2 linked regions of the Flectobacillus major DSM 103 genome follow. The protein of the gene in region 2 binds, or shares a complex with, the protein of the main gene of each other region. Links are inferred from orthologs where the notes say so. Each region holds a gene or a part of one and is shown on either strand. Other genes may lie near its edges.

Region 1 (15,056 bases), 380 kb from region 2 along the record:
CATTAGCCATTTTGCGTGATGGTAAAGTAGATACCCTTAAAATGACGGTTACTCCAGAAGGTACTGTTGGGTTTGCTACTGAATATATCATCAAAAAATCACACGAGGATTATGGCTTAGGACAGGCTTTTGTGGTGGGGGTTCATGATGCCTTTGATGTAGTGTGGAAAAATATTCAGGGTTTCAAAAAGATTTTTTCTGGACAAGTTCGTGCCGATAAGGCTCTGAGTGGCCCTTTTGAAATTGCTGATATGTATGGCTCTCACTGGGATTGGCTCAATTTCTGGAGCTTGACAGGTTTATTATCAATGGCATTGGCATTTATGAATTTGTTGCCAATACCTGCCCTAGATGGTGGACATGCCTTATTCTTGATTTTTGAAATTGTAACGGGTCGACCGCCATCAGAAAAGTTTATGGAGCGTGCACAACAAGTAGGTACAATTATTTTGTTGGGCTTGATGGTTTTTGTTTTAGGAAACGGAGCTTTCAAAAAGTTTTTCTAGTAATATGATACTAAAAAATCAAAAAAATAATGCAAAACCTGTAGGAATATCTTACAGGTTTTTGCTTTTAGGATGTATAATAGTGGCTTCTTTGGGGGCCTTCAAAAAACATGCCTTTCATACTAGTATTACCGAAATGCGTCATAACCCCAAAGAGAAATCTTTTGAAATTAGCTTACGGGTATTTAAAGATGACCTAGAGTCGGTACTGACACGAGATAACCAGAATAAAAAGATTGTATTGGATAAAACTGACAAATATGATGCTTTGATAGATAAGTATATTCAAAAGCATTTTGCGGTGCTTAATACTCGCAATCAACGATTGCCTTACCAACTACTAGGAAAGGAACAAGAGGGCGATGCGATGTGGCTCTATATTGAATTACCTATCAATGAAGCTATCAATGGTATTAAGCTACAAAATGATGTATTGATCGATATGTTTGACGATCAAACCAATATTGTGAATATCTTTTACCAGAACGATAAAAAGTCTTTTATCTTTAATCAAAAAAATAGGGTATTTACAGTATCTTTTTGATTGATAACCCCTTTGGTAAAATGCCTGAGGGGTTTGTATTTTCTTCTACAATCTTTAATAGGTCACTATGAATGGCTTGCCATGGCTGAGCCAAATTGATAGTTTCTACCCTGATTTGATGTGATTCGTAGGAATACCTCAGACTCAAATGTTGCTTTACGGTAGGGTATAATAAAATTCCTTCAGCGTGGGGGTCGGATTGATTTTTGAGATAAGCAAAAAGCTGGTAAAGATTTTCTGTATGGATTTTTTCTGTACTGAAATAGCTACTTAGGGTTTGGGTGTAATATTTGGTGTCGATAATAATTTTTCTGCCAGAAATAAAGAGCATACTAATATCGGTTTGCATTTTGGGCAAATAATTCTTCTGTTCTCCTTCTAGTTGCCAGTGTAGCCTTTCCCGAAACACACGAACACCTTTGAGTTCTATTTTGTAGAAATTACGGGTGAAGTCTTCAAATAAATAGGCCATTTTCTTTTCATCTTGGAAGAAATCTCGAAATAAAATTTCATCACCTTTTTCTGAAATCATACTTTGGGTAAATAATAGCTCACAGATATGCAATAAAAAAGTATAAGTGGTGTCTCGCTGGCACTGTAAAAAAGCCCTAGGGAAAATGTCTTGGTGCAACTGAATTTCATCTACTTGCGACAACTTTCTAACTTCTAATTGTAACTCACGGTGCAAGGTTGCTGGAATACTGGCAATACGTGTAAGCCTAATAAGGCTTGTTTTTAGTACCTGATTGACTAATATATTGGACGAATATTCGTCAAACTCACAATAGGCATATCCTTTGGGGAACGCATTTGCGAGAAGCGACTGATTGAGATTAATTTTGCCTTTGATACCTTGAAAATAATGCAGCTTGTCGTTGTAGTGGCTAAAGTAGCCTTTTTGCCAAAGTACTTTGATTTCTTTGAGTAATACCGAGCACAACAATTCATAAATATCTTTTTGTCCAGCTGTGCCTGCCAATACCAGATTTCGTTGTTCGAGTCGGTTCCAAGCATAACAAAGTAGAAAATAAATATTTTCGATAGGTATCATGGTATTATTTTTTAGGCTATTGCCAGTAAATCATTGATAGCTTCTTCAGCTTTTTCGTGTTGGTCAAACCAGTATTCTTCTAGTAACGGGGCTATTTCGAGTTGAATAATGCGTTTGTACCATTTTTGAGGGTTTTCTCCCATCGGAAAATTGGTAAAGTAGCTATGACCAATCTGAAAGCTTTTTTGGAGGTTGCGGTCTTGACTGATTATTTGATTAAGAGCGGTCAATTTTTCGATAATCCTATCAATAAAAGCGTTGTCTAAACCCTGACTATTAAGGTAGTTTTTGAACTTGCTATTAAATAGCGGTTCTAGGGTAATAAATGCAAACCTACGCCGAAGAGCATAGTCGATAATGGCCAAAGAGCGGTCGGCGGTATTCATTGTACCAATAATATGGAGATTTTCAGGTACAGAAAACGCCTCAGAATCTTTGTCGCCATAAGTCAAAGGAATTTCATTGGCTCGCCCTCGCTTATCTGATTCAATGAGTAAAAGGAGTTCTCCAAAAATACGGCTCAAATTTCCCCGATTGATTTCATCAATAATAAAAAAATGGTCGATACCAGCATTGCGTTGAGCTAATCGGCAAAATTCGTAGAAAATACCATTTTTGAGCTTAAAGCCACCATCACCGTCGGGACGAAGCCCTTGGATGAAATCCTCGTAAGAATATGACTGGTGAAATTGTACCATCTTTAGCCGAGAGTCGTCTTGTGTACCAATAAGCGTATAGGCCAATTTTTTGGCAAGAAAGGTTTTTCCGACACCAGGAGGGCCTTGCAAAATGATATTCTTTTTATAGCGAAGAGTATCTATAATGTCATCAAATTTATCATCGTTGAGAAACAAGTCGGTAAGAGCATCATTTTTTTCATAAGGAATCACAATATTTTCACGGTGGCTAGATTCCTTCTGGAGGTCTATCATAGCCTGAATAGCCTCAAATTCATCTTCGGTAAGTTTAAATAAACTTCCTTGGTTATTTTTGAGGATTTCGGAGTCTTTAAAAAAATGAATTTGTTTGAGTTCAGCCCATTCGATAGGTTGAGGAATTTTGTCTTTAATGGTAAAGCCAATCGTTTCACCAAATTGAGGGTCGAAATGCAACGGCTCAGTAATTTCGAGAATAGCCTTTATTTGCTTGATAGGAGTTGATTCATAACCAATCATTAAATCCCCTTTTTGAACACTTCCAAAATTTTTGTAAATACGACGTTTATTGCCAAACTCATTGTGCGAGGCAAAAAGCTGAGCTTGATTAAAACGCATTGAATCAAGAGACCCTATTTTGGGATTGACATTAAGCCACCAATAATTTCTGTGAGTTTTGAAAGACATAGGGCAAATATAAGTATTTGGGTAGCTTTAGGCAATAAGTACAACAGATACGAATGAAAAACCCGCTTACACAAGTGCAAGCGGGTTTTATCGTTATTTCATAAATGTACTAACCATTGAGTTCTATTTCTTCTCCGTGGTTGTTATGAAACTTGAAATCGGTAACGCCAAATGAGCTATCCTGAATAAGGTTTACCCAAGTTTTGTATTGAAAATACCATTTTAATCTACGAGAAAAAAGCCCTTTTGTAAAGTAAGCATACAAAAATGGATGTAATACAATAGTGGGTTTCTTTTCGTTTTGTTTACTAACAATATGTTCTAAGTGATGTTCTATTACATCAGAAACAATAATGCTAGCAGTGATTTTGCCAGTTCCTCCGCAAGTTGGGCAGTTTTCGGCCGTCACAACATTCATTTCTGGCCGAACCCTCTGCCTGGTGATTTGCATCAAGCCAAACTTGGTTAGTGGAAGAATTGTGTATTTAGAACGGTCAGACTTCATTTCCTCCTTCATAATATCATGGATCAGCTTTTTGTTTTCAGCTTTCTTCATGTCGATGAAGTCGATAACGATAATACCGCCCATATCACGCAATCTTAATTGACGAGCAATTTCTTTGGCAGCCTCAATATTGACACTCACGGCGGTAGCTTCTTGGTCTTCTTCGCTATTTGATTTATTGCCCGAGTTAACATCAATTACATGCAACGCTTCGGTGTGTTCAATAATCAAATAGCCCCCAGCAGGTAAGCTTACTGAGCGGCCAAAGAGCATTTTGAGTTGTTTTTCGATACCGTATTGTTCAAAAACCTTGGTTTTACCTTGGTGAAGTTTTACGATTCGTTCTTTTTCTGGAGCAATATGCTGTACATAAGCTCGGGCTTCTTGAAACAATTCTGGTGTATCAACGATAACACTATCAAAATTTTCGTTCAATAAATCTCTGAGCATCGACGTAGCACGGCTCATTTCACCAATGACTTTGTCACGAGGTTTGGCCGACCTCAAAGCCTTCATTCCCAAATCCCATTTAGCCAAAGATTCCTTCAAATCTTTATCAAGCTCATCTACGTCTTTACCTTCAGCAACAGTTCTAACAATAACACCGAAATTAGCAGGTTTAATCGACGACATCAATTTGTGTAATCTTTGTCTTTCAGATTTAGCTGTAATTTTCTTTGAAATATTGACTCCATTAGAAAAAGGTACAAGAACCGTAAATCGTCCAGCAATTGAAATATCGCACGACAATCGGGGGCCTTTGGTCGAAATAGGTTCTTTCACAACTTGTACAAGGATAGGCGTATTTTTGCCCAAAACCTTGTCGATTTTGTCGTGTTTATCTATTTCGGGTTCAAGTTTAAAGTTGTCTAATCTTCCAGAATTAAGCCTTCCAGCGATAACATCTTTGGTGAATTTATTCAAGGAATTGACATTGGGCCCAAGGTCATGGTAGTGCAAGAAAGCATCTTTTTCATAACCAATGTCGATAAAGGCCGCATTCAATCCCGTCACCATCTTCTTTACTGTTCCGAGATAGATATCCCCTACAGAAAAGTGTGGCTCGGACTCCTCTAAGTGATACTCCACAATCCTTTTGTCTTGCAAAAGAGCAATGCGGTCACCTTTGGGAGTCGAATTGATAATTAATTCGTTACTCACAGGTGATTGAAGGATTAGAAGTGAATAGAATAAGAATGTATATGGTCGCTGTGAGTTGCGGCAAATAGAAAATCAATATAATCAGACATCATATAGAAGGGTTCGTGCCCAATGTAAAAAACGCTATTGGATAATGTAATATACTTTCCAGTTGGATTTTACAAGAGGGGAGTCATTGAAGAATCAATGAGTTTTGGATAAAAGTGAGTCTATACTCTGTTAATTTGAATTGACTTTAATATCGGTGACGTATTGTTGGAATGTGTCTATGCTAATAGGCAATAGGCAACGATTACCAAGCTGTCATGACCAAATAACTGTTCCATTTACTATAATAACTACGATGGTTTGGAGCAATTAAATATTGTTTAGACCGAACAATCTCACAAAAACGACAAAAACAGGCAACTTTCTAAACTAGAAAATAGCCTGTTTTACAGTAATTAGCAACTAAGGATTAGCACTACAAAATGCACTAATCCTTAGTTACTGATTACTTCTTCTTATGTCTATTCTTTCTAAGACGCTTCTTTCTTTTGTGTGTTGCAATCTTGTGTCTTTTTCTTTTCTTTCCGCAAGGCATGACTTTAAAAGGTTTTAAATGTTATGAAATCTGTTTGAGTTATTTCTAGTTTTGATTCCGTTTCGGGCACAATTTAGCCAGAAAGTAGGAACTTACCCAGAAACTTATTTTAATTTTGATAAAATTTCGTTTGCTGCAGCTTTTTCCTGAGGATCTTTAGTGTTGGCTAGTACTTTCTCAAGAATTTTCCGAGCTTCTTCGTTTCGGTCAAGTTCGGCTAAACAATATCCTAAATTTAAGGCAGCCTTAGCATTGGCAGGGTTAATTTTAAGAATTTGTTTGAAACGTTCTACCGCTTTTCCAAACTGATTTGACCTAATCGACAATATACCTAAGTTGAACAATGCTGGTTCAAATTCTGGTTCTTTGGCAATTACTTCTCTCAACAACATAATACCCTGCATGGGGGTAGAAGTTGATACATAAGTCATAGCCATATTGGTTTTGGCCAAGAGGTTATCAGGGTTTTTATTCAAAACATCTTGATAAAGAGCTCTAGCTTTTTCCCCCATTTTAGCACTTTTACCATTGTCTACAGCATACGTGAAAGCTTCATAATATAAATCAGCCGCTTTCATGATATTACTTTCCGAGGCATCTAACTTTACTACTTCTTCTGCATAATATGCAGCACTATCATACTTTGTAAATTCTGTGAAACTTGCAACAAGCTTGTTTGCTAGCTCGATTTTACCTTTCTTGTCAGAACTACCCAAGAACTTGGCCCTTAATTCATCCACAACTTTTGATTGCTGTGGTGTTAGAGCACTACCATGGTCTTCGTCGGTGTCAGTATGCGTTTCAGTTGGCTGAACCGCCTTGTCCCTATTTGCAGTAGCCACTTGAGAAGGTTGTTCAAGCGTCTTTTTCTCATCGCTGACTACTACTTTGGGAAGGCTGTACAATGCACCAACTGTACCAATCGCAACCACAATTATGAGGATAAAAGACTTTTGCATTTCCTGAATGGTTATCTGTTATAGGCTATCTGTTATCAGGAAATAGTTCATTAATAACTGATAACCGATAACTGATACCTTATTTCCAATGATTACTTAGCGTTAGTTTTAACTTGCTCAACAAAGATTTTAGCAGGTTTGAAGCTAGGGATAAAATGCTCGTCAATCACAATTGAAGTGTTTTTCGAGATGTTACGAGCAACTTTCTTAGCTCTTTTCTTGTTCACGAAGCTACCGAATCCACGTACATAAATAGGTTCTCCATCAGCCAAATTATCTTTAACTACTGTGAAGAATGACTCTAAAGTACTTGATACATCTGCTTTGTCAATGCCCGTCTTGTCTGCGATTTCTGCGATTACGTCTGCTTTTGTCACTTTTTTAAAAATTTTAGGAGTTAATAAAATATGATATACAATGGCTGTTGATTGCGATAAGTTTCTAAAAAATTCAGTTGAATTAGCATCAACTTACGTTGAATTCAGTGAATTTTGCTAACTCTCACAGCATCAAATTATAAGCCCCTGATTATTAAGGGTCACAAAGGTACGACTTTGGTTTGAATTATGAAAGAATCAATAAACAAATGTCATAACTTTTTTTTCGTAATTGCTTAATATTTAGCTATTTGAATACTCATTAGAAAATCAATCTAATTCTTTGTTCTTGTTTTTCTTCTATTTTTACCTCGTTTTTCAACCGTTCTTTTTTCTGAATAACAAAATTTTACCACTTCTTCTACTTAGCGATTACGCAATTATGGCCTCTGTTTTTCGACGAACTATTTTGGCTTTGGATTGTTAAAATTAAATAACGGAAAATCCCTTGTTTCGTGTACTATCTTTGTACATGGTTAATCCATATTTGTTATTCACTCATTATTTTAGATTCTTTTGGAAAATAATTTTTTCTCTCAAAAACTCATCAATTGGTACAATTCATGTAAAAGGGATTTGCCTTGGCGAAATACTCGTAACCCTTATTATATATGGCTTTCGGAAGTAATTTTGCAGCAAACCCGAGTTGTACAGGGAATGCCCTATTATTATAAGTTTATAGAAGCGTTTCCTACGGTATTTGATTTGGCCAAAGCCGACGAAGCCGAAGTGCTTAGGCTTTGGCAAGGGCTTGGGTATTATTCGCGTGCACGCAATTTGCATGCTACCGCCAAAATAGTAGTCGAACAGTTTGGGGGGATCTTCCCTGATTCTTATGAAAAGCTCTTAACTTTGAAGGGGGTAGGTACATACACCGCAGCAGCTATAGCCTCTTTTGCCTATGACGAAAACGTGGCCGTTTTAGACGGCAATGTGTATCGTGTATTGGCAAGGGTTTTTGGTATTGAAACCGATATTTCGGGAAATGATGCTAAAAAAGTTTTTTCGGAATGGGCCAACACACTATTGCCTGAAAAAAACGCTAGTACACACAACCAAGCCATCATGGAGTTTGGAGCGGTACAGTGTACCCCAGGTATGCCCTCTGCTTGTATGTTTTGTATTTTTGCAGATCAATGTGTAGCTCGCTCTGAGGGAAAACAAACGATATTACCTGTCAAAACTAAAAAGGTAAAAGTACGTGAGCGGTTTTTTCATTATATTGTAGTAGAACAACAACAGCGATTTTTGATGAACAAGCGTATCAATAAGGATATTTGGGAAGGAATGTTTGATTTTTACCTTATAGAAGCTACCGAGTTGATGGGCCTCGAAAAATTACTCGAAAAAAATGAGTTCTTATCTCAGCTCCTTCAGCATGGCTTAATCGAAAGTGAATCAGCTCTTTATACGCATATTTTAACACATCAAAGAATCCAGACAAAGTTTTGGTATATAAAACTTAATGCAGACTTTTCTCTAAATTTGCCAGAGAATATACAGTTTTATTCGCTCGATGAGGTAGAGGCTTTACCTAAATCTACCTTGATAAACAACTACTTAACTCAAAATATGGGTATTATATCTTAATAATCAAGCCAAAAGACTATTGGAGTTTGAATGCTTTTTTGTTAAATTGACTCATGTTTCTGTGACTACCAGTACACCTTGGCGTAAAAACAGATATTATATGACTTTTTTAATATAAAATTATACTTTAAAATCACGAAACAAATGGCTGGCGTAAACAAAGTTATTTTGCTGGGCAATCTTGGCTCTGACCCTGAGGTTCGAGTATTGCCAAGTGGCACAAAGGTTGCTAATTTTAGCATTGCTACATCTGAAACTTATACAAACAAAGAAGGTGTACGTGTAGAACAAACCGAATGGCATCGAGTTGAGATGTGGGACAACCTTGCTAATATTGCAGAGCAGTATTTGAGAAAAGGAAATCCTGTGTATGTGGAAGGGCGTATCCGTACCGAAGAATACGTAGATAAAGACAATATTACTCGCAAAACCATGAAAATTAGAGGTACTGCTCTAACCTTGGTAGGAGGTAAAAATGACAATAGTAACAATGAGTCTGGTAGTGTAGCTCCACAACAAGCTGCTCCTGCCCCAAGGCCCAACCCTGTAACACCACCTACTCCAGCATTTGATGCAGGCGATAGTGGCGACGACTTACCTTTCTAAAGGTTCATCGTTTGTTGTGGGTTATTATCATAAAACATAACCCACAACTTATGTTTAACTAAACAAACCAAACTCTTGGAAACTCGATTATCTGACGATTATCACCCGATTAGGGTGCTTTTAGCACAAGTTGAAAGCACCTCCTCGTACAGCGTTTATGGCATTGACGCACTTATTCTTGTAGCTCTATTGGGGCTTTCTGCATTGTTGGCAGGTTCGGAAGTAGCCTTCTTTTCTTTATCGGCCGAAGAGCGTGTTGCTTGCCGTGAAAGTGATAGTAGTAGCGAACGCACCATCGCCAAGCTCCTCGACAAACCTCAACAGCTATTGGCTACTTTGCTGATTTTTATCAATCTTGTCAATATTACTTTTGTTACGATTTCTACTTTTTTGACAGAGCAAATTCTGGGAGAAAAAGAAAAAGAAGGGCTTGTGGCTACTCTTATTCTATTGGTAGGGGTAACATTTATCATTACCTTTTTTGGCGAACTGATTCCTAAAGTTTGGGCTCAGCAGAATAACCTACGATTTGCCAAATTGACAGCTCCTCTTATTGATATTGCTACTTTTGTTTTTAAGCCTCTTTCTTCGTTATTATTGGGTATTAGTAATATTATCGAAAAAAGGGTAGAACGAAAAGGCTATACCATTACAGCCGATGAACTGAACCACGCCCTCGAAATTACGACAGGACAAGGGACGTCGGCTCAGGAAAAAGATATATTGAAAGGAATTGTCAACTTTGGTAGTACTTCGGCCAAAAGTGTCATGCGTCCTCGACGTGATGTAACGGCTTTTGATATTACTTTAGACTTTCATGAGTTGATGGACAAAATCAATAAATCGGGCTACTCTCGTGTGCCAGTTTATAAAGAAACTATTGATAAAATAGAAGGGGTATTGTATATCAAGGATTTATTACCTCATATTGAGAAAAATGAGTATTTCAATTGGCAAGAATTGATTCATCAGGCATTTTTTATTCCTGAAAGTAAGAAAATAGATGACTTGCTGTACGATTTTCAAGAGAAAAGAGTACACATGGCTGTTGTGGTAAACGAATATGGTGAAACCGAAGGCATTATTACGATGGAAGATATTATTGAGGAAATCGTGGGTGATATCAACGACGAATACGATGAAGAGGAAGTAGGATATAAGCTTTTGGAAGATGGCTCGTTTGAGTTTGAAGGAAAAGTAACACTAAATGATGTTTGTAGGGCGTTAAGTATAGATAACGACTTTTTTGATAAAGCCAAGGGCGAAAGCGAATCTTTGGCGGGTTTACTCATCGAGCTGTTTACTCGACTACCACATGCAGGTGAGGAAATTGACTTTGATAAATTTAGATTTAGAATTGCTTCTGTAGACACTCGCCGCATAAAAAGGGTAAAGGTGACTATTAGAACCGAAGAAACCGATGAAACAAGCAGAGAACTTACCTAGTCGTACTCTTTTGCGAAACACATACTTTAATGAAATTACTGTATAGTATACTGATTTTAGGATTGCTAATTTCTTGTGACGACAATCCTACGCCTATTGATACTCCTATTGATACTTTTGAGGCTGGTGCTAATGTAGGCTCGATCCAGAACAAGGCTTTGGATGAAGCATCGGGTATTATAGCTAGTTATACTAACCCTGGAATGCTTTGGGTTCATAATGATAGTGGCGATTCAAATAGAATTTTTCTAATAGATAATAAAGGACAAGGGACAAAAGAGTTTTATTTGGAAGGTGCAACTAACCGTGATTGGGAAGATATTGCTATTACGAAGTTTGATGATGGTAATTATTTGTACATAGCTGATATAGGTGATAACAATGCCCAATACCCAAGCTGTACAATCTACCGTGTATTAGAACCCAATACAAGCAGCCAAACGGTTCAGGCTTCTTCAAAAATTACGCTTACTGGTGTAAAAGCCATTAATTTTGTGTATCCCGATGGCCCGCGTGATGCTGAGTGTATGATGATTGATCATGCCACAAAAGATATTTATATTTTGTCGAAACGAGAAAATAAACAACGTTTATATAGATTGAAATATCCACAATCATATACCCAGACAACAACAGCCGAATTTGTAGAAGAGGTTTCTTTTTCTACAGCCATAAACCAACTCTTTTATATTACTGCTGGCGATATATCGCCCGATAATCAAGAAATTTTGGTTCGTAATTATGGTCAGATTTTTCATTGGAGGAGAAAAACTGGTGAGACTCTCCCACAGGTATTGCTTCGTCCTGCTTCTTTGACCAATTATAATTATGATGCTTCAAAAGAGGCACAAGGCGAAGGTATTTGCTTTTCTTTGGATGCCAAGGGGTATTTTACCATTGGCGAAACTACCGATTATAATCTTCCTGTAAATTTGTACTGGTATGCCCGACAAACGAAATAGGAATGAGAAAACCTAAATATGTGTCATTCTGAATTGCGGGATAATTTGCAATAGAGACCTGTTGTTAGTATTTATTGGAAAAAAATATATAACTGTTAGGCTATTAAACAAACAAGGCGGTCGAAAAACTAATTTCGACCGCCTTATTTGTTCTAAATATTCGGGATGACTTCCATTTTTATGTTACATTTCAGAATCACTCATTCTCTTCACTGTATAGGATAAAATAATACTATTGAATCTTGAAATCAACTTTATCGCCTTGCTGAATCCCATTTCTTTGGCAGTATCCAGCATTTACTTCTAATACATATTGAGCTTCTTTGAGAGAAGGAATAGCCTCTTCAGAAAAGGGTGTGCGGTTAGCCTGAATCGTAAGAATTTGTTTTTGACTATCTAAATACAGAATGTCTAAGGGAATATATGTATTTTTCATCCAAAAGCTGCGTTCTTGGCTATCGGGAAATACAAACAGCATTCCACAGCTATCGGGCATACTTTTACGATACATCAAGCCCTGCGTCGTTTCGGCTTCGTTGTCGGCTACCTCAATGGTTAGTTGTTTGTTATTTTTCAAAAAGACTAATTCCCCTTCTTTGACAAAAAGAGGTTCATTAGGTACTGCATTGGTTGGGTTATTACTAATTGTGCTTACTTCATCATCTTTCCTAAAAATATTGATGAGTTTGGGTATCATACTTCCAAACAATAATAAACCTACAAAAAGAAGAATAACAATTTTTTTCATGATGTTTACAAATTAAATAATCCAATAACGTATAAAGCGGCCATATCCTTGTATCATTTATGAGAGAATCCTGAGTTTGGCAAAACTTAATAGTAATGTTTTTTCGCCTACACCTCCTTCAAACACAATGATAGCTTTACGGTCGTTACCATTAATATCCATTTTTTTGACAGTACCAAAACCAAACTTTAGGTGTTCCACTTTGTTGCCTTCCTGCAAATTTCGGGTATCGCTAGGTGCAAAATCAGGAGAAGGTACATAGCTAGCTGGAGCGGCGTTTACACTGGTCTTTTTCTGAATAAGGCTAGAAACAGGCGTTGGGTTATTATTGGTGATGGTAGAAGATACTGGTTTGTCTACCTTTCTGACAAATCCCTGAGGAAGCCTTTGTGTCTCTTCGACAGCTCGTCTGATATTTTTCGCAAACTGTAGATATTTTGGGTCTATTTCATCAAGGAAACGGCTTGGTTCACAAGGTTTTAGGCGGCCATACTGGTATCGGCTTTCGGCATACGACATTACCAGTTTTTTCTCGGCACGAGTAATGGCTACATAAAATAATCTTCGTTCTTCTTCTAAATCGGCTCTGCTTTGTAGCATCATTTGGCTAGGGAAAAGGTCTTCTTCCATACCAACTACATATACATGATTGAATTCTAGCCCTTTAGCCCCGTGAATCGTCATCATTGTAACACGGTCGTTGTCGCCATCGGGGTCGTCGTCGTCGGCTGTTGTGAGTAAAGAAACTGTTTGAAGAAAACTCGACAAAGATTTATCTTCAACATCGGGGTTATCGACAAACTGTTTGATAGAGTTGAGTAATTCCTGTACGTTTTCATATCGAGAAAGCCCTTCTACTGTTTTGTCCTCGTGTAATTCTTTCAGCAAGCCCGAAGCCTTGGCCACATGAGCCGCTATTTCGTAAGCGTCTTTTTGCTGAACCTCGACCAATAATTTGAAGGATTTGATTAAATCAGCAAAACCCTCGATGGTATCGGCAAATCGCCCAGCCTGAAACAGGCGGATATTGGCTACAATTTCCCAAACGGGTACTTGTTGTTCGGCGGCGGTAATTTCAATTTTGGCAATAGTGGTATCGCCTATACCTCTTTTAGGAAGATTAATAATACGTTTGAAAGCCTCCGAATCTCGTTGGTTAATAATAAAACGGAGGTAGGCCAATAAATCTTTGATTTCACGACGTTGATAAAACGATAAGCCCCCAATAATACGATATTTGATATTGAGTTTGCGAAGGGCTTCTTCAAAAGCCCGCGATTGGGCATTGGTACGGTACAAAATAGCAAAGTCTGTATTGCGTAACCCTAATGCCATTTTTGCTTCAAAAATATTGGTTGCAATCAATCGTCCTTCCTCATTGTCGGAAGCTGCCTTAATTAAATCAATAGGCGAACCTTCTTCATTTTCTGTAAATACCTTCTTTTTGAGTTGGGCTTTGTTTTTGGCGATAACCGAATTGGCTGCTTGAACAATATTGTTGGTAGAACGGTAATTTTGTTCAAGCTTGATAGTTTCCATGCCTGGATAATCTTTTTCAAGATTGAGAATATTTTCGATATTTGCCCCACGGAAAGCGTAAATAGATTGAGCATCGTCGCCAACAACCGCCAAATTGTTGTGCATAGCGGCCAGTTTTTTGATAATCAAATACTGAGAAACGTTAGTATCCTGAAACTCATCTACCATAATGTATTTAAACTTACGCTGGTATTTATCCAAAACCACAGGGTGGTCTCTAAACAAAATATTGGTATTGAACAACAAATCATCGAAGTCCATAGCATTAGCTTGAAAGCAACGTAAAGCGTATAGTTTATAGAGCCTTCCCATTTCTGGAAGTTTGGCTGCGGCATCGTCGGCCTGAATAATAGGGTTGTTGAGGTACTCGTCGGGGCCGATAAGTCGATTTTTGGCTCCAGAAATTCTATTGAAAACTACATTGGGTTTATAAACCTTATCATCAAGTCCTCTTTCTTTTACGATACTTTTGATAAGAGATTTAGAGTCGTCGGTATCGTAGATAGAAAAGTCGGAAGTATAACCAAGGTGTTTTCCTTCAAACCGAAGAATTTTAGCAAAAATAGAGTGGAATGTACCCATCCAAAGGTTTTTGGCATCATTACCTACAACCTTCTCAACCCTTGTTCGCATTTCGCCTGCGGCCTTATTGGTAAAAGTAAGTAATAGAATCTGGAAAGGGTCAACGTCATGCTCAAGCAAATAAGCTGTACGATAGGTTAAGACACGTGTTTTGCCCGACCCTGCACCCGCAATAATCATCAATGGCCCATTAATATGCTGTACCGCTGCCCGCTGCGGTTCGTTCAAGCTTTCTAAATAATTCATCATGAATAGATACACTTAATATATAGAAGCCATCAATTTGCTATTGGGCAAATTGATGGCTTGTGGTTCAAACCTTTTTCCAAAATTACAAAAAAAAGAGAAGAGGAAGGGCTTTGTGACAAATAACCTCTGCTAGGTTTGAATAACTCCAACATTGAAGGCTTTTTCGATAGGGGCATTATTGGCTGCTTCGATACCCTTTGCAATCATCTTTCGGGTATCTAGTGGGTCTATAATTTCATCAACCCAAAGCCTCGCCGCCGCATAATACGGAGTAGTTTGGGTATTATATCGGTCGATAATTTCTT
Region 2 (15,013 bases):
TAGAAAGAGAACAAAATGGCCCACCAACAGGAAAGCCTATTGCGGTAGAAATTGCAGGTGACGATTTTGCGGTTCTTCAAAAACTAGAAAAAGAAGTACGTGAAAAAATCGAGAAATCGGGTATTCAGGGTATCGACGAACTAAAAAGTGACTTGATTACCAATAAGCCTGAAATTATCGTAGATGTTGACAAACAAAAAGCACAGCGTGAAGGGATTTCTTCATCGCAGATTGCCTTGGCTATTCGTACAGCGTTGTTTGGTTCTGAGATTTCTAAATTCCGTGACGATAAAGATGAATACCCGATTCAGTTGCGTATCAAAGAACAAGACCGCAACCAAATAGAGAAACTCTTGAGTATGAATATTACTTATCGTGATATGACCATGGGTGGAGTATTGCGTAAAGTACCTTTAAACTCGGTGGCCAATATTAGCTATTCAACTACTTTTAGCCAGATTAACCGCAAAAATCAGCAACGGGTTATTACCTTGGGGTCGGATGTTGTTATTGGTTATAACGCCAACCAAATTGTAGCTCAGATTCAAGATTTGGTAAAAGAAATGGATATTCCTAGTGGATACACTGTAAGGATGGGTGGCGAGCAAGAAGAACAAGCCGAAACAGCTAACTTCCTTAGCGTAGCTTTCCTTGGGGCTATTCTATTGATTTTCTTGGTATTGACTATTCAGTTTAACTCTATCTCAAAACCAATCATTATTTTCGGTACTATTTTATTATCATTGATTGGTGTATTGCTTGGCTTCATGGCATTTGGTATGACTTTCTCTGTAATTATGTCGGGGGTAGGTATTATTGCCTTGGCGGGTATTGTGGTAAAAAATGGTATTCTATTAATTGAATTTACCGACGAGCTAAGAAGCAGAGGCTATGGGCTGAAAGAAGCAATCGTTGAGGCTGGAAGTGTACGTTTAACACCTGTATTATTAACTGCATCAGCGGCTATTTTAGGGCTTGTTCCATTGGCTGTAGGTTTGAGTATCGACTTCGTTGCTATGTTCACAGAATTTAACCCACATATTGCTTTTGGAGGTGATAGTGCTGTATTCTGGGGTATTTTAGCATGGACAATTATCTTTGGTTTGAGTTTCTCGACTGTCCTAACCTTAGTAATTGTACCTTGTATGTATTATATCAATGAACGGGTGCGTACTAAGTTTTTTAAGAAAAAAACAGTAGAAGAAGTATAACATGAGTCATTCCAAATTTAGTAAATTGTGAATGAGTGATTCTGAAAACATAAGTTATCTCGAATTTTTAGAACTAACAAGGCGGTCGAAATTAGTTTTCGACCGCCTTGTTGATTAATAGCACGATGGTCTACCTCGTGAATCCCAGTAAATACAAACAATTTTAAACTATCCCAAAATTCGGGATGACTCATGTTTGATATTAATCTACTAAATAACTTATTTTTAGACACCTACTATTACGTCTCTATTGCTGCAAAGTAGGCACAAAGAAGAAGTACTCATTACTCAATTTAGAATAAGGATTACTAATTGAATTCTAAAAAGGCTCTTTCCAAAATACTATCTATATTATTTTCTTCATCTTTGGCCGAGATATTTATTTTAATATCGGGGCTAACCCCATTTTCTATATCTTGTTTTTGGCTATTAGAAAACGCCATAGCTGAAAAGCGGTACAACCAGCCGTTGAGCAACTCTCCGCCAATAGGCCCAGCTCCTCCGCCTCCTGTAATATCGCCAACCAAAACAACATTTTTTTGCTCGGACATAGCCGAAACAAACATATTTGCAGCACTAAATACCCGTCTATTGGTAAGTACCACCACTTTTTTATAAAAAGGAGTACCCGAAGGCTCAACATACACAGGGGTATATGCTTTAAAATCGTTGGGTTCTTCGCTATTTTTACTTCTGGTATAGCCAATTAAGGTTTTTTGCGAAACAATATGTTTCATCAGTGTTTTGATATTTTCTACTGACCCCCCACTATTATCTCTTACATCAATAATAAGGCCTTTGGTATTTACAAAGTCCTGAAAAATGGTATCCCATTCGCTATCTTTCAACGAACTCGAAAAACTACCATAGTAGAGATAGCCAATATTTTGCGGAAATACGATATGGCGTATTTTTTGTCCATAACCAATTTTTAAATACTGATTGGTTAAAATACTATCATTAAAATTACGAGCATACCCTCGCAATAAACCTTGATTAGAATAATAAGTATAAGAAAAACGTGTATTCGGAATTTGGAGGTTTACGTGTCCATCCTTTAGCTCGTTCATCATTTGGCTCATAACTGTAAAAAAAGCCTCTTGGCTAAGACTATCATTTACCCTAGCATAATATTTAGTATGAATAGCATTCCAGTCAATATGTTTTAACTCAAAGTAGCAATATTTATCATGAATCGTTTTCCAGAGTAATTCAAAGTTATACACATTGGTATTTTGTTCATCGGGCGAAATCAGCAGGCGTTCGCAGCCAGTACATACAAGCGTAATGAGTAGTATTAACCTATATTTCATATTTTGGAGCATAAATGTTAAAAAATAATCACTTTGCCAAGCACCAATGAAGTATTCCCAAAGCGTAGTTCAGACGGTTTATCAAAAGATTTGAATTGCCAGTCAATTCCTAATCGCCAAGCTGTTTGGCGGAGCGAGTGTTTGGCATTGGGTTTATTCTTAAAAGCAAAATCAAAGTACGTTTTATTCTGAACCAATAAAAAATGATTGAGGCTACCCACATAAATGTATTTTCCTAAGTTGCGGATTAACTCTTCTTTAAAGTAGGCATCATGGGCATACCCCGAGCGTCCCAATACACTAATAATAGGAATATTAAGGGTATTTTGGAATAAAATAGGATATTGCAAAACACTAAAGCTTTTGGCATAAACAAGTGCCAAACCAATATGCGAGCCTGCATCTACCGACACCTCGTTGTTGCCATAGCCAAGTTTGTATATATCCGACACACGCGAGGCAAAAGCAAGGTTGGCAAAGCCTCCTATATACAATGAAGAGCTAGGCTGTTGAACAACTTGGTAGTGTTGGGCATAGTGTAATTGAAACTCAAAACTCCATATTTGCAGTGTTCGGGAGGTTTGTGGAATACCTAAACGAAGTGTGGATAACTTTGTGGATAACTTTTTGCCTTTTTTAGCATTATAGCTCATTTCTGCCCCAATTGAGGGTAATTGATACCTAATTGGGCTTAAAAAATTGTCTCTAAACGTTGTAGAGCCTATTTTTAATAAAAAAGCCTTAGATTGGGAAAATGGAAGTGTATCAGCCGAAATTTGTGCATAACTTCTTCCTAGACTACCACAAAGCAATAAAAACAGTACAAATCTCATCCTTTTTAATCGAATTCATCGAGTATTATGTCATCAATAGAATTTTGAAAGAAATCAATTAGTGGTAGTAAAAGAAAACGGAATATCTTCCTTGAAGATTGTTATTTTTAGGCAATTTTCAGTGTTAAAATCATCATAACACAGCCTTGAACAACTACTTGCTAGGAAAATATTCCGTTAAATTATATAAAATGGCAATGACAAACTATTTTATTGCCAAGAGAAGCAAAATTTTAGGATAGTATATTATGATTGGGCTTATTTAGCATTCGCCTGTTTCAATATCACAACTATTGTTTTGGGTTTCTACTGTTACTGCTATTTCTTTGATAACTTGTTGAAGGGCCTCTTCAAATACCTCGCTTGGTTGTGCCCCCGACAAGGTATATTTTTTGTTGATAATATAAAACGGAACTCCGCTTACACCCAATTGCCTGAAATAGTGCATTTCTTCTTTTACTTCGTCCGAACCCCTATCTGAAGCTAAAATAGCCAAAGTTTTTTCAGACGGCCAGCCTATTTGTGTCAAAATAGCAACCAAAACATCTTTATCGGTCAAATCTAGCTTATCAATAAAATAGGCTTTCAATAGAGCTTCTTTTAATACTGCCTGTTGGCCATTTTCGGCAGCTACAGCCAAAAGTCGGTGTAAATGGAAAGTATTAATAGCTTTTGGGAGTTGCTCAAAGTCGAAATCAAGCCCCGTTGTTTGGCCTGCTTGCTCAACTTGATAAAATTTTTGTAAATAACCATCCCCAAATCTATTTTGTGCGTATGTATTGAAGTCTACTCCTTCTGAAGGAACAGAGGGGTCTAATTGAAAAGGGTGATATATAATTTGCACATTATCAGAAATTTGCGTATTTTCAATAGCCTTTTCAAGTCTACGTTTTCCTATGTAGCACCAAGGACATACTACATCAGAAACAACATCTATTCTAATGGTTGGTTTTTTGTCAGTCATAATGAGTTAATCTGTTTTTTTCAAAACACCTAATCTTCTTTTTAAATTCCTACAAATACATTTTGCATAGTTGGTTTGTTGAAACAATCTAGTAATCAAATAGTTAATATAAATGTTTAGTCTGTTTCATTCTTGATAAATTCTAACGAATATGAGGAAATTGTATTTTTATGTTTTTGCGGCTCTTTTATTGATGAGTGCATGTACTCGAAACAGTTTTCAGGTTGGCTCTGCTTGCCACCGAGAAATTGAAGACGAGGTTTTTAAACCTAATTATGAGTCTTTCACCTGTATTGAAAAACAATTTACAGTGATGGATACGACCTACAAGTTTGAGGCCGTTATCGACGAAATAGATACCCAAATGCGGCTTAGGGGGTATTTAGACACCAAGGAACGCCCCAACCTTATTGTATTCTATGCACTGTTTCCGAGTGATGTTAATTTATCTGTACTTCAACGTTCTTTTCGGGGGTTAGGTAAAGAAAACATGAATGAAGAACTCAAAAGAGTAAAGCTACGTAAGGGAACTCTGCTACTACAATTTGTTGAAAATGATACTAACCGCCCGATTTGGATGGGTTATGCGGCTGGTATTGCTCAACAGCCTACCAATGTTATCGACGAAAAGGCTTTGAGAACAGCCACTCGACAAATTTTTGATAATTATAGAATCTTTGCCAAAAATTACTTGGCAGGAAAGCCCACTTCGAGCATGGTAATTGCCAGCAAATAAGCCTTAACAAATACCATACAAATAAATGAGCCTACATTACAGGGGCTCTTTTTTATTTTTTTAATTAGAATAGTGCAAAAAAATCTTGCAATGTTAAAAAATTGTTAAATATTTGTGTCCTGTACATTAAATGTTTGACAATAACCCCAATAGCAAGATGAAAAGGATATTCGCATTATTGGTAATAGCCTATTTGGCAGGAGCTTGTAGCAGACAAAAGTTTGCTGTACAAGCCAACAATGACCATGTAATGAGTCATAATTTTAATCAAACATATCAGGTAATCATTAGCCAAAGCGAATCGCTATTGGCTACCCAAAATCAATCGGCTATTTTGGAAGAGATAGACAATCAAATGAAAGCAAGGGGTTTTCGTAAATCAGAGCAGTCTCCCGATATTATTATTGTTTTTTCTTTGTATGAAAATAAGTTGAAAATTAAGGATAGTCGCAAACTTGATGAAGACCTTCCCGAATACTCGACCCGTAGAGTAACCCTCAAAGGCGGAACACTCATGATTCAGATGATAGATGAAAACCTCAATAAATCTATTTGGTTGGGTATGGCATCGGGTTTTCTGAAACCTAAAACAACCTTAGAAGAACGACAAATAAAAGCACTTACTAGAAGTATTTTGGACGAATACAAAACGGTAGCATACGGTTATTTGCCCAGAAATTAATTGCAGCAATAAACTGTTGAGGAGGCTGTTTCATCTTGATGAGATAGCCTCCTTTTTATTTATCGAGTGAGCAACGAAATGATGCTTTGGTACTGAGGGTATAAATCGATGAGTGTAGCCCTATCGGCTAATTCAAAGCCATCAAAATCAAAACCAGGGGCAACCGTACAGCCCACCAACGAATAAGGGCTATTGATATGGGGCTTTGATGCAAACCAACAACCCGCAGGTACAACAGCCTGAAATACTTCGTCGTGGTCAGGGTTGTTTCCTAGTTTTATGATATTCAATACGCCATTTTTATCAATCACATAAATATCTAATGGCCCACCAGCATAAAAATGCCACATTTCATCAGACTCAATTCGATGAAAAGCCGAAAAATGATGATTTTCTAAAAGAAAATAAATACCTGTCGAAAAGCACCTATTGCCTTTAAACCTTTGGGGAAGTACCGATTGTGGAATATTTTCGGAAGAACGATACGTTTCGGCAAAATATCCGCCCTCAGGATGCGACAACATATTAAATTTTTCTACCCAATAGCGAGCATTTTTAAGAGAATTTTCCATGAATACAAAATTATTGTGTGGAGGTAATAGTATTTTTAATAAATTTTTAAACAAGCTTGCAACATTCCTTTAATGGGTGGTGTCATTACCTCGAAAATCAGCAAATTGTTATTCGTCACAAAAATTCATCGTTATGAAAATCAAACGATTAACCATTCTGAAAAATCTCTAACGAATAACATTATAAAACACTGGAACAAACACTTTACATAGACCGACATCTACATTTGGTTGAGGCTTGCCGCAGGGGCGAACGCAAGGCTCAGTATGAAATATATCGGCTTTATGCTAAGTCGATGTTTAATGTTGCTGTCAGAATTCTAAACCACGTGGGAGAAGCAGAAGACGTTCTGCAAGATGCATTTTTGGATGCTTTTACCAAAATTAATGATTTTCGACAAACTAGCACCTTTGGGGCTTGGCTCAAGCAAATTGTAATCAATAGAGCCTTGAACCAACTCCGACAGCGAAAAGCCGAAATTATTGATATAGAAGGAGTAGCCGACGATGTAGAAGACGAAGTATATGACGACGAAGCAATAGACTGGGAGGTGGCTCGTTTACAGCAGGCTATCCATCAATTGCCCGACGGATTTAGAACCGTACTAAGCCTATATCTTTTTGAAGGATACGACCATGAGGAAATTGCCGAGATTTTGGGCGTAGCTGAGTCTACCTCACGTACGCAATATATCAGAGCTAAAAAACGACTTTTAGAAATTTTAAAAAAGGCATAATCGACATTGCCATAAAGAAGATTTGATATTGTAAATCGCTTTTCGGAATTATAGATATGTTATAGAATATGATGAATCATTCAAAAAAAGCTTCAAATCGCTTAGAGCGTTTCGTAAGAGATAATCGAGATGAGTTTGAAAACTTTGAACCATCGGTAGGATTGTGGGATAAAATAGAACAACATTTGCCCGCCAACCAAGATGAAACCAAAACGGTTAAAAAAAATAATATTATCACCATTATCCCTGATGTACAGCGATACTGGCGAGTAGTGGCTACTGTTGCCTTAGTTTTGGGAATTAGCTCTGTGTATTTTTTTAGAAAACAGACCGAAAGCTCAGACCTTATCGTAAATCAGGTAAACCCTCAGTATAGCAAGCAAATGGTACATTATGCTAACCTTATCGAAACCAAACGTGATGAAATAAAACAAATAGCCACCAACGAGCCAGCCCTTTATAAAGAGTTTTCGGAAGAGATCGAGAGGCTCAACCACGACTACCAAAGCCTGAGAGCGGAATTGCCCCAAACCCCCAATCAGGAAGAGTTAGTGAAAGCAATGATTCAAAATCTGCAAGTACAATTAGATATTTTGAATCAACAGTTATCTATTATTCACAAAGTTAAAGAAGCAAAGAAAAATCATGGAAAGATTATTCAAAATATATAAAAATGTATTTGTGCTGATTTTTGGGGTGTCGTATGGCATATTAGCACAAAATACGGTCGATGGGAATTTGCGTGCAAGTACCACCAATACCCGTGAAATAAAAACTATGACTATTAGCAGTACGGGTCAGGTAACTATCAATAACAATAGAAGTGTCAAGCAATCCCAAGCTAATTGCCTTGTTATTACTGAGGGCGAAGCTGCTGGCTTAGGTAATGCCGAAAAACGCAAAACTATTTTGAAAACCTATCAAGTAGATGCCAAAGATCAACTTCAGATACACAATCAACATGGTATGGTGAATGTTGAGCTTTGGAATAAAAATGAATTCAAAATAGAAATAAGTATTACGGGCTATGGCAATACCGAAGAAAAAGCCCAAAGTTATGTTGATGGAGTGAATATTGCTGAAATGAGGGTTGGTGATAAAATCGTTTTAAGAACAGAGATTGGTTCTGAAAGTAGCAATAATAAGTGGTGGTCTAATTGGTCTTGGAAAAGTAAAGATGGCTCTGAGAGTGTCGAACGTCAGGGTGTTGAAGTTAATTATCAGGTATTTATGCCCAAGAATAATGCTTTAGCAGTTTCTAATAAATACGGTAATACGCATGTAGCAGAGTTTTCGGCACCTTTAACGATTAATACCAATTACGGTAACTTTACCTCTGAGCGATTAACGGGTACAGAAAAAGATATTAATGTACAGTATGGTAAAGCAACCATTAGGCAGTTAGATGAAGCTGATTTAAGAATTGCCTATTCAAAACTGATTATAGACAAAGCGAATTTGCTGAAATTGAAAAATAACTTTGGCTCGCTCAACCTCGACCAAGTAAATACCTTAGATGGAAATATCCAGTATTCTAGCGGTAAAATTGGTACAATTAGAGATAATGGCAAAATTTATATTAGTTTTTCGGATGGCCTAGAACTAATAGATTTGCCAAGAAGCCTCAAAACACTAGACATAAAGTGTAATTATACTTCCGTGAAGCTTCCTGTTACATCCGAATGTAATGCTGATTTTGATGTAACAGTCAACTATGCCAATTTTAAATACCCTTCAGGAAAGTTTAGCTTTACAGTAAATCCTGATGATAGTAACGAAACCAATCGTATGGGTTGGATGCCTACCAAAACCTATAAAGGCAAAATAGGCAAAGGTTCAGGTACAAAAATCGTAATTCACTCAAATTATGGTGGTGTAAAGTTTTTAGAAAAATAAAGCCTAGTAAATACCTCATCGAGGCAATAAGTAACCCTTTAGCTTGTTGCCTCGGTGTAAGCCAAACACCTCTATTTCTTAGTGACATCAAAGTACTGAATAGGTACATTCAAATGATTGAGTAGTTGCTGGGTTCTTTCGGGGCGGGCATCGGTAAGAAATACCTGCTCGAAAGTACCATCAATCATCATTTCTATGAGTTGCTGAATCCTTCTGTCATCGAGCTTATCGAAAATATCGTCGAGTAATAAAATAGGCTGAAATCCCTTCTCAGAAGCTAATAGCTCAAATTGAGCCAACTTTAAGGCTATTACATACGATTTTTGCTGGCCTTGCGAACCAAACTTCTTTAAGGTGAAATTATTGATTTCAAAAAGAAAATCGTCTTTATGAATACCCATGGTAGTTCGTTGGGCGGCCAAATCTCGTTGGCGATTTTTCCCAAAAATATTTTCAAAGCCCTCCTGCATCACTTCCGATTCATATACCAGTGAAACTTCTTCACGGCTTTCAGAAAGATTGGCATAGTGTTTTTTGAAAATAGGAAGAAATTTTGCCAAAAAAACCAAACGAGTAGCATGAATTTTTAGGGCATATTCGACCAGTGGGTCGGAATAAATATCTAATAAATCGGCATCAAAGTAGTTTTTTTCAGCAAATTGTTTCAATAAAGAGTTTCGTTGAGCTAAAATTCGATTGTAAAGCAAAAGATTTTCTAAATACTCATGGTCGAGTTGAGCAATAACACCATCAAAAAATTTTCTGCGTTCTTCGCTTCCTTCTCGTACAATATCGGTGTCGTTGGGTGAAAGTAAAACCACAGGAAATTTGCCTATATGCTCAGAAAGTTTTTCGTAAGGTTTTTTATCGTGAAGCACGGCCTTCTTTTGTCCTCTCTGAAATGAGCATGTAATCTGAGCTTCTTTATTGGTATTGGCATCTATATTAGCAAAAATACCATCAATCATCATATATTCGGCCTCATGATTGATACACAGAACGTCTTGAGTACTTATCGAGCTTTTAGTTAGAGCCAAGAAATAAATGGCATCGAGCAAGTTGGTTTTGCCACTTCCGTTTTCCCCAACGATACAGTTTATCCTTTTTGAAAAGTCAAAATTGCCGAATTCGTAGCTTTTAAAATTGGTTAAACTGATTCGTTGTAAGTACATATTATTGATAATGAATGCTTGAGTTAATGTTTATGTCTAATAATCAACCGTCTATTGTGATATTTTTTTGGTCGGTTCTTGGTTTTGTACTAATTTCGCATTGCAAATTAACGCCTGTTTCGGGGGATTGCAAATCCTTGACAGCCCACATTCGGATTGCAGGTCCGGATGAGCAAGAGCGAATAAGACGTTGATTTTATTCCCTCATTTACTTAATCGTAAGATTCGACGCAAGTTAATCACTCATTCACTCATTTAGAAAAATGGCAAAGAAAGCTGAAAACAAAGTAAAATACTCGAAAGAGACCTACATGTACTGGTACGAGTCGATGGTACTCCAACGTAAATTTGAAGAACGTGCAGGACAATTGTATGGTCAGCAAAAAATTCGTGGTTTTTGTCACCTTTATATCGGTCAAGAAGCTTGTTCTTCAGGAGCTGCCTCGGCACTTCGTGAAGGTGATAAGTATATTACTGCTTACCGTGACCACGGTATTCCATTGGCTTTGGGTTCAGACCCTAACACAATCATGGCTGAGCTTTTTGGAAAAGCAACGGGTATTTCAAAAGGAAAAGGTGGTTCAATGCACATTTTTGATAAATCAGTTGGATTTGTAGGTGGGCATGGTATCGTAGGAGCTCAAATTCCTTTGGGGGCAGGTTTGGCTTTTGCTGAAAAATACAAGAAAACTGGTAACCTTTGCATTTGTTACTTTGGTGACGGTGCTGTTCGTCAGGGAGCTTTGCACGAAGCATTTAACATGGCTATGACTTGGAAACTACCTGCTATTTTTGTGGTAGAAAACAACGGATACGCTATGGGTACTTCCGTAACACGTACTTCTAACGTAACTGACCTTTATACTATTGGGGAGGCTTATGATATGCCATCTGAGCCTGTCGATGGTATGAATGTAGAGGCTGTACACGAGGCAGTTGCCCGTGCAGCTGAGCGTGCTAGAGCTGGTGAAGGACCAACTTTCTTAGAATTCAAAACGTATCGTTATAGAGGACACTCAATGTCTGACCCTCAAAAATACCGTACTAAAGAAGAGGTTGAAGCCTACAAAATGCGTGACCCAATCGAGCAAGTGAAAAAATCTATCTTAGATAATGAATTTGCTACAGAAGAGGAATTGGCTGCTATTGATGCTGCTATCAAAGTAAGAGTTGAAGCTTCGGTGAAATTCTCGGAAGAGTCGCCTTGGCCAGACCCATCTGAAGCATACAAAGATGTTTATGTAGAGGAATATCCATTTCCTGTAGAATAATAATATCTGAACGAAATATGCCCTCATGGTTTCTGTATGGTAGTGGTTTATCATACAAAAAGCATGAGGGCATATACTTTTTTCAGGGCAACACTCGCTTTTTACGACTGAAAGATACTTTGGTAAATTTCGGGCTTAAACCCAACTGCTATAACGGTATCTGATTCAAGGATAGGTCTTTTTATCACCGATGTTTGATGAAGCATCAGTTCTATAGCCGAAGCTTGGTCTGTGGCTTTTTGAGCATCTTCTAGTTTTTTCCAAGTTGTGCCAGCTTTATTGACCAATGTTTCCCAAGGGTATTTTTCTAACCATTCTTGGAGTTTTTCTATTGTAATACCCTCCTTCTTAAAATTATGAAATTCGTAAGGAATATTGTTGTCTTTTAGCCAAGTGATAGCCTTTTTTACGGTATCACAGTTAGGAATGCCATATATTTTGTACATAATTATGATTTGGTTTCTAATAATTTTTTAAGAGCCAACATTTCGTCACGAAGTCGAGCCGCAACAATAAAGTCTAGTTCTTTGGCTGCCTTGTCCATATCGGCTTGCACTTGTTTTATTTGTTTTTCTATTTCAGGTTTGCTCATATAAGCCATCACAGGGTCAGCGGCGAGCTGTAATTCTTGTGGTTCGGTATAATAATTGTTTTTGCTTGGCTTGCCCATCATATCGGCAATAGAGGTTTGTTCCATAATGGCTTGTTTTGAGCGTAAAATAGTTTTTGGCGTAATACCATTTGCTCGGTTATATTCCATCTGGATAGCTCTTCTTCTGTTGGTTTCTTCAATTGCTTTTTGCATTGAACCAGTCATACGGTCGGCATACATCAATACTTTTCCTTGGTCATTTCTAGCTGCACGGCCAATTGTTTGAATTAACGAGCGAATATCCCGCAAGAAACCCTCTTTGTCGGCATCCATAATGGCTACAAGCGATACCTCAGGCAGGTCTAATCCTTCACGGAGAAGGTTAACCCCTACCAAAACATCAAAAACACCAAGGCGTAATTCTCGAAGTATTTCAACCCGCTCCATTGCTTTAATTTCTGAGTGGATATAACGGCATTTTATTCCTACCCTTTCCATATACTTAGAAAGTTCTTCGGCCATTCTTTTGGTTAGAGTTGTTACCAAAACCCTTTCTTCTTTTTCTATCCGAATGTGTATTTCTTCTAAAAGGTCATCTATTTGGTTAAGGCTTGGTCTAACTTCAATCTCTGGGTCCAATAGTCCCGTTGGGCGAATGATTTGCTCTACCACAACGCCCTCAGAGCGACGCAGTTCATAGTCGGCAGGTGTTGCACTGACAAAAACCGTTTGTCCACTAATATCCTCAAACTCTTGGAAAGTTAATGGGCGGTTGTCCATTGCACTTGGCAAGCGAAAACCATAATCAACCAATGCTTCCTTGCGAGAGCGGTCGCCGCCCCACATAGCCCTTATTTGGGGCATTGTTACGTGGCTTTCGTCTACAACCAACAAGAAGTCTTCAGGAAAGAAATCTAATAGGCAGAAAGGGCGTTGTCCAGATTTTCGTCTGTCAAAATACCTAGAATAATTTTCGATACCCGAGCAATAGCCTAGCTCTCGCATCATTTCCATATCAAATTCTGTTCTTTGCTTAATGCGGTCGGCTTCCATGAGGCGACCTTCACTTTCAAAAAACTTAATTTGTGCCATCATATCATCCTGAATTTCGTTGATAGCCCTCATCAAAACATCTCGACCCGTTACAAATAAATTAGCAGGAAATATAGCAACTATCTTTTCATCAGATAATTTTTTACCACTTATTGGGTCGATTCGCTGAATAGCTTCTATTTCATCGCCAAAGAAAATAATTCTATAGCCAAAATCAGCATAAGGAACATGAATATCGACGGTATCGCCTTTTACCCGAAATGTACCTCTTTGAAACTCTGCTTCTGTGCGGGAGTACAGAATCTCTACGAGTCTAAACAAAAATTGATTTCGAGAAATAATCTCTCCAATGGCTATTCTCAAAATACTCCTTTTGTACTCGTCGGGGTTTCCCATACCATAAATACACGAAACCGAGGCCACCACAATAATATCTCTGCGTCCCGACATCAGCGAGGAGGTTGTCGATAAGCGGAGTTTATCAATTTCTTGATTAATAGCCAAATCTTTCTCGATATAGGTATTAGTAGTAGCAATATAGGCTTCGGGCTGGTAGTAGTCGTAATAAGAGATAAAATACTCGACGGCATTTTCTGGGAAAAACTGCTTAAATTCTCCGTAAAGTTGAGCTGCTAAAGTTTTATTATGGCTCAGAATCAGAGTTGGGCGATTAAGCTGAGCAATCATATTGGCAATAGTAAAGGTTTTTCCAGAGCCTGTAACGCCTAGTAGTGTTTGGTTGGCTTCACCCTTTTGGATGCCATCTACCAATTGGGCTATGGCTTGAGGTTGGTCGCCAGTAGGCTTATATTCTGAAGAAAGTTTAAAATCCATAAGGGTTATTTTTTAGAACTTATAAAGTTAAAAAAAGTGTTGGTAATTTTGGTCTTTACAAAACAATAATACAGTTTTGTGGGTAGTTACTAATAAAAGAACCACAATCATTATGGCGGCCTTTCCGCTCAAGGCCCTTAGTATTTTATGAAAATCATTCCTCTGTTAGTTTTTGGTGTTTTCTTGTTATCCTTTCGTTATCAACAACCTCTTGATTCAATAAGTTTGAACAAACATAACAAGCGTGCTGTATTTGACTCTATCCCCTTTTGGTATGACGAGTTTGATTATGAAGGATTGCCCGATCCCGAAAAATGGAACTATGCCGAAGGTGGCCATGGCTGGGGTAATGGCGAGTTTCAATATTATACGGCCAATCGCCTCAAAAATACACGAGTTGAAAACGGACGATTGGTTATAGAGGCTCACAAAGAGGATTTTGAGGGAAATACCTATACGTCGGCTCGGCTTGTTACCAAAGATAGACAGGATTTTGAATATGCCAGAATAGAAGTTAGGGCCAAATTACCCACAGGACGAGGTACATGGCCTGCTATTTGGATGCTGTCGTCTGAAAAGAAATATAGCCCCGATAATTGGCCAGAAAATGGTGAAATAGACATCATGGAACACGTTGGGTATAACCCAGGAAGCGTACACGCAACTGTACATACCTATTCGACATTGCGTATACCAGGCGATAACCCCCTCACTCGGAATATGATAGTTCCTGATTTTAACACAGCTTTTCATACTTATCGGGTAGATTGGTACCCCGAAGGTATAGATATTTTTGTAGACGATGAACCCTATTTTTCTTTCAAAAATTCTCAAAATGGCTGGGAGGAATATCCTTTCGACCATCCGTTTCATTTGTTGCTCAATATTGCAGTAGGCGGAGGCTGGGGAGGGCTTCGGGGCGTTGATGATAGTATTTTTCCACAACGAATGGAAGTAGATTATGTGAGGGCATATAAATACCTGCCCAATGAGTAAAGAAATGCCTAAAAAAAATAAAAACCCGAATGCTACAAGCTCACGGGTTTCTGGTTTCACTCTCAAAATTAAATTTTGAATCTTTGACGAGAGACGTATCTCTGCAATTATAGCCTTTTTGCCTCTTCCCAATACACATCCATTTCGGCTA

Evidence for each region.
Region 1: the proteins of uvrB (region 2) and FLEMA_RS70750 are in contact, whole or in part, in a crystal structure (PDB 7EGT), measured with the Thermus thermophilus proteins. The link is inferred for Flectobacillus major DSM 103 from one-to-one orthologs. Residues at the interface, in WP_096411307.1 of Thermus thermophilus: Glu23, Leu25, Arg26, Asp27, Gly28, Glu29, Arg30, Phe31, Arg55, Glu326, Asp327, Phe328, Glu379, Ser382, Gln383, His398, Gly400, Arg401; in WP_096412145.1 of Thermus thermophilus: His654, Arg656, Phe657, Gln666, Asp668, Glu669, Lys680, Arg681, Leu682, Ser683, Lys685, Tyr686, Ala687.

Annotation. Positions count from the first base shown.
Region 1 is NZ_KE386491.1:3,417,668-3,432,723, reverse strand. The notes cover bases 12,096-15,056. They hold FLEMA_RS70750 (ATP-dependent helicase), read right to left. Parts: upstream 14,752-15,056; coding sequence 12,439-14,751; downstream 12,096-12,438. Other genes in these bases: FLEMA_RS70745 (acyl-CoA carboxylase subunit beta), read right to left, coding at 14,881-15,056; FLEMA_RS70755 (DUF192 domain-containing protein), read right to left, coding at 12,096-12,381. In the rest of the region: RIP metalloprotease RseP, read left to right, coding at 1-506; FLEMA_RS70785 (DUF6702 family protein), read left to right, coding at 511-1,050; FLEMA_RS70780 (5-methylcytosine restriction system specificity protein McrC), read right to left, coding at 1,034-2,101; FLEMA_RS70775 (AAA family ATPase), read right to left, coding at 2,113-3,444; FLEMA_RS70770 (Rne/Rng family ribonuclease), read right to left, coding at 3,554-5,110; FLEMA_RS70765 (tetratricopeptide repeat protein), read right to left, coding at 5,798-6,652; FLEMA_RS70760 (HU family DNA-binding protein), read right to left, coding at 6,745-7,029; mutY (A/G-specific adenine glycosylase), read left to right, coding at 7,546-8,619; FLEMA_RS0130840 (single-stranded DNA-binding protein), read left to right, coding at 8,764-9,225; gliding motility-associated protein GldE, read left to right, coding at 9,301-10,671; FLEMA_RS0130830 (hypothetical protein), read left to right, coding at 10,701-11,633; more of FLEMA_RS70755, read right to left, coding at 11,866-12,095. UniProt on the Escherichia coli protein: A helicase with DNA-dependent ATPase activity. Unwinds DNA duplexes with 3'-5' polarity. Translocates on single-stranded DNA with 3'-5' polarity. Initiates unwinding more efficiently from a nicked substrate than double-stranded DNA.
Region 2 is NZ_KE386491.1:3,785,831-3,800,843, forward strand. What follows is about bases 11,352-14,269. They hold uvrB (excinuclease ABC subunit UvrB), read right to left. Parts: upstream 13,867-14,269; coding sequence 11,836-13,866; downstream 11,352-11,835. Other genes in these bases: pdhA (pyruvate dehydrogenase (acetyl-transferring) E1 component subunit alpha), read left to right, coding at 11,352-11,387; FLEMA_RS0137475 (arsenate reductase), read right to left, coding at 11,489-11,833; FLEMA_RS71605 (glycoside hydrolase family 16 protein), read left to right, coding at 14,014-14,269. Also shown: FLEMA_RS71560 (efflux RND transporter permease subunit), read left to right, coding at 1-1,211; FLEMA_RS0137295 (S41 family peptidase), read right to left, coding at 1,520-2,524; FLEMA_RS71565 (DUF3316 domain-containing protein), read right to left, coding at 2,542-3,357; FLEMA_RS71570 (DsbA family oxidoreductase), read right to left, coding at 3,620-4,321; FLEMA_RS71575 (DUF4136 domain-containing protein), read left to right, coding at 4,473-5,057; FLEMA_RS71580 (DUF4136 domain-containing protein), read left to right, coding at 5,215-5,739; FLEMA_RS0137360 (cupin domain-containing protein), read right to left, coding at 5,799-6,311; FLEMA_RS71585 (RNA polymerase sigma factor), read left to right, coding at 6,503-7,048; FLEMA_RS71590 (TrbJ/VirB5 family protein), read left to right, coding at 7,117-7,719; FLEMA_RS71595 (hypothetical protein), read left to right, coding at 7,694-8,944; DNA replication/repair protein RecF, read right to left, coding at 9,016-10,116; more of pdhA, read left to right, coding at 10,380-11,351; more of FLEMA_RS71605, read left to right, coding at 14,270-14,862; mazG (nucleoside triphosphate pyrophosphohydrolase), read right to left, coding at 14,970-15,013. UniProt on the Escherichia coli protein: The UvrABC repair system catalyzes the recognition and processing of DNA lesions. A damage recognition complex composed of 2 UvrA and 2 UvrB subunits scans DNA for abnormalities.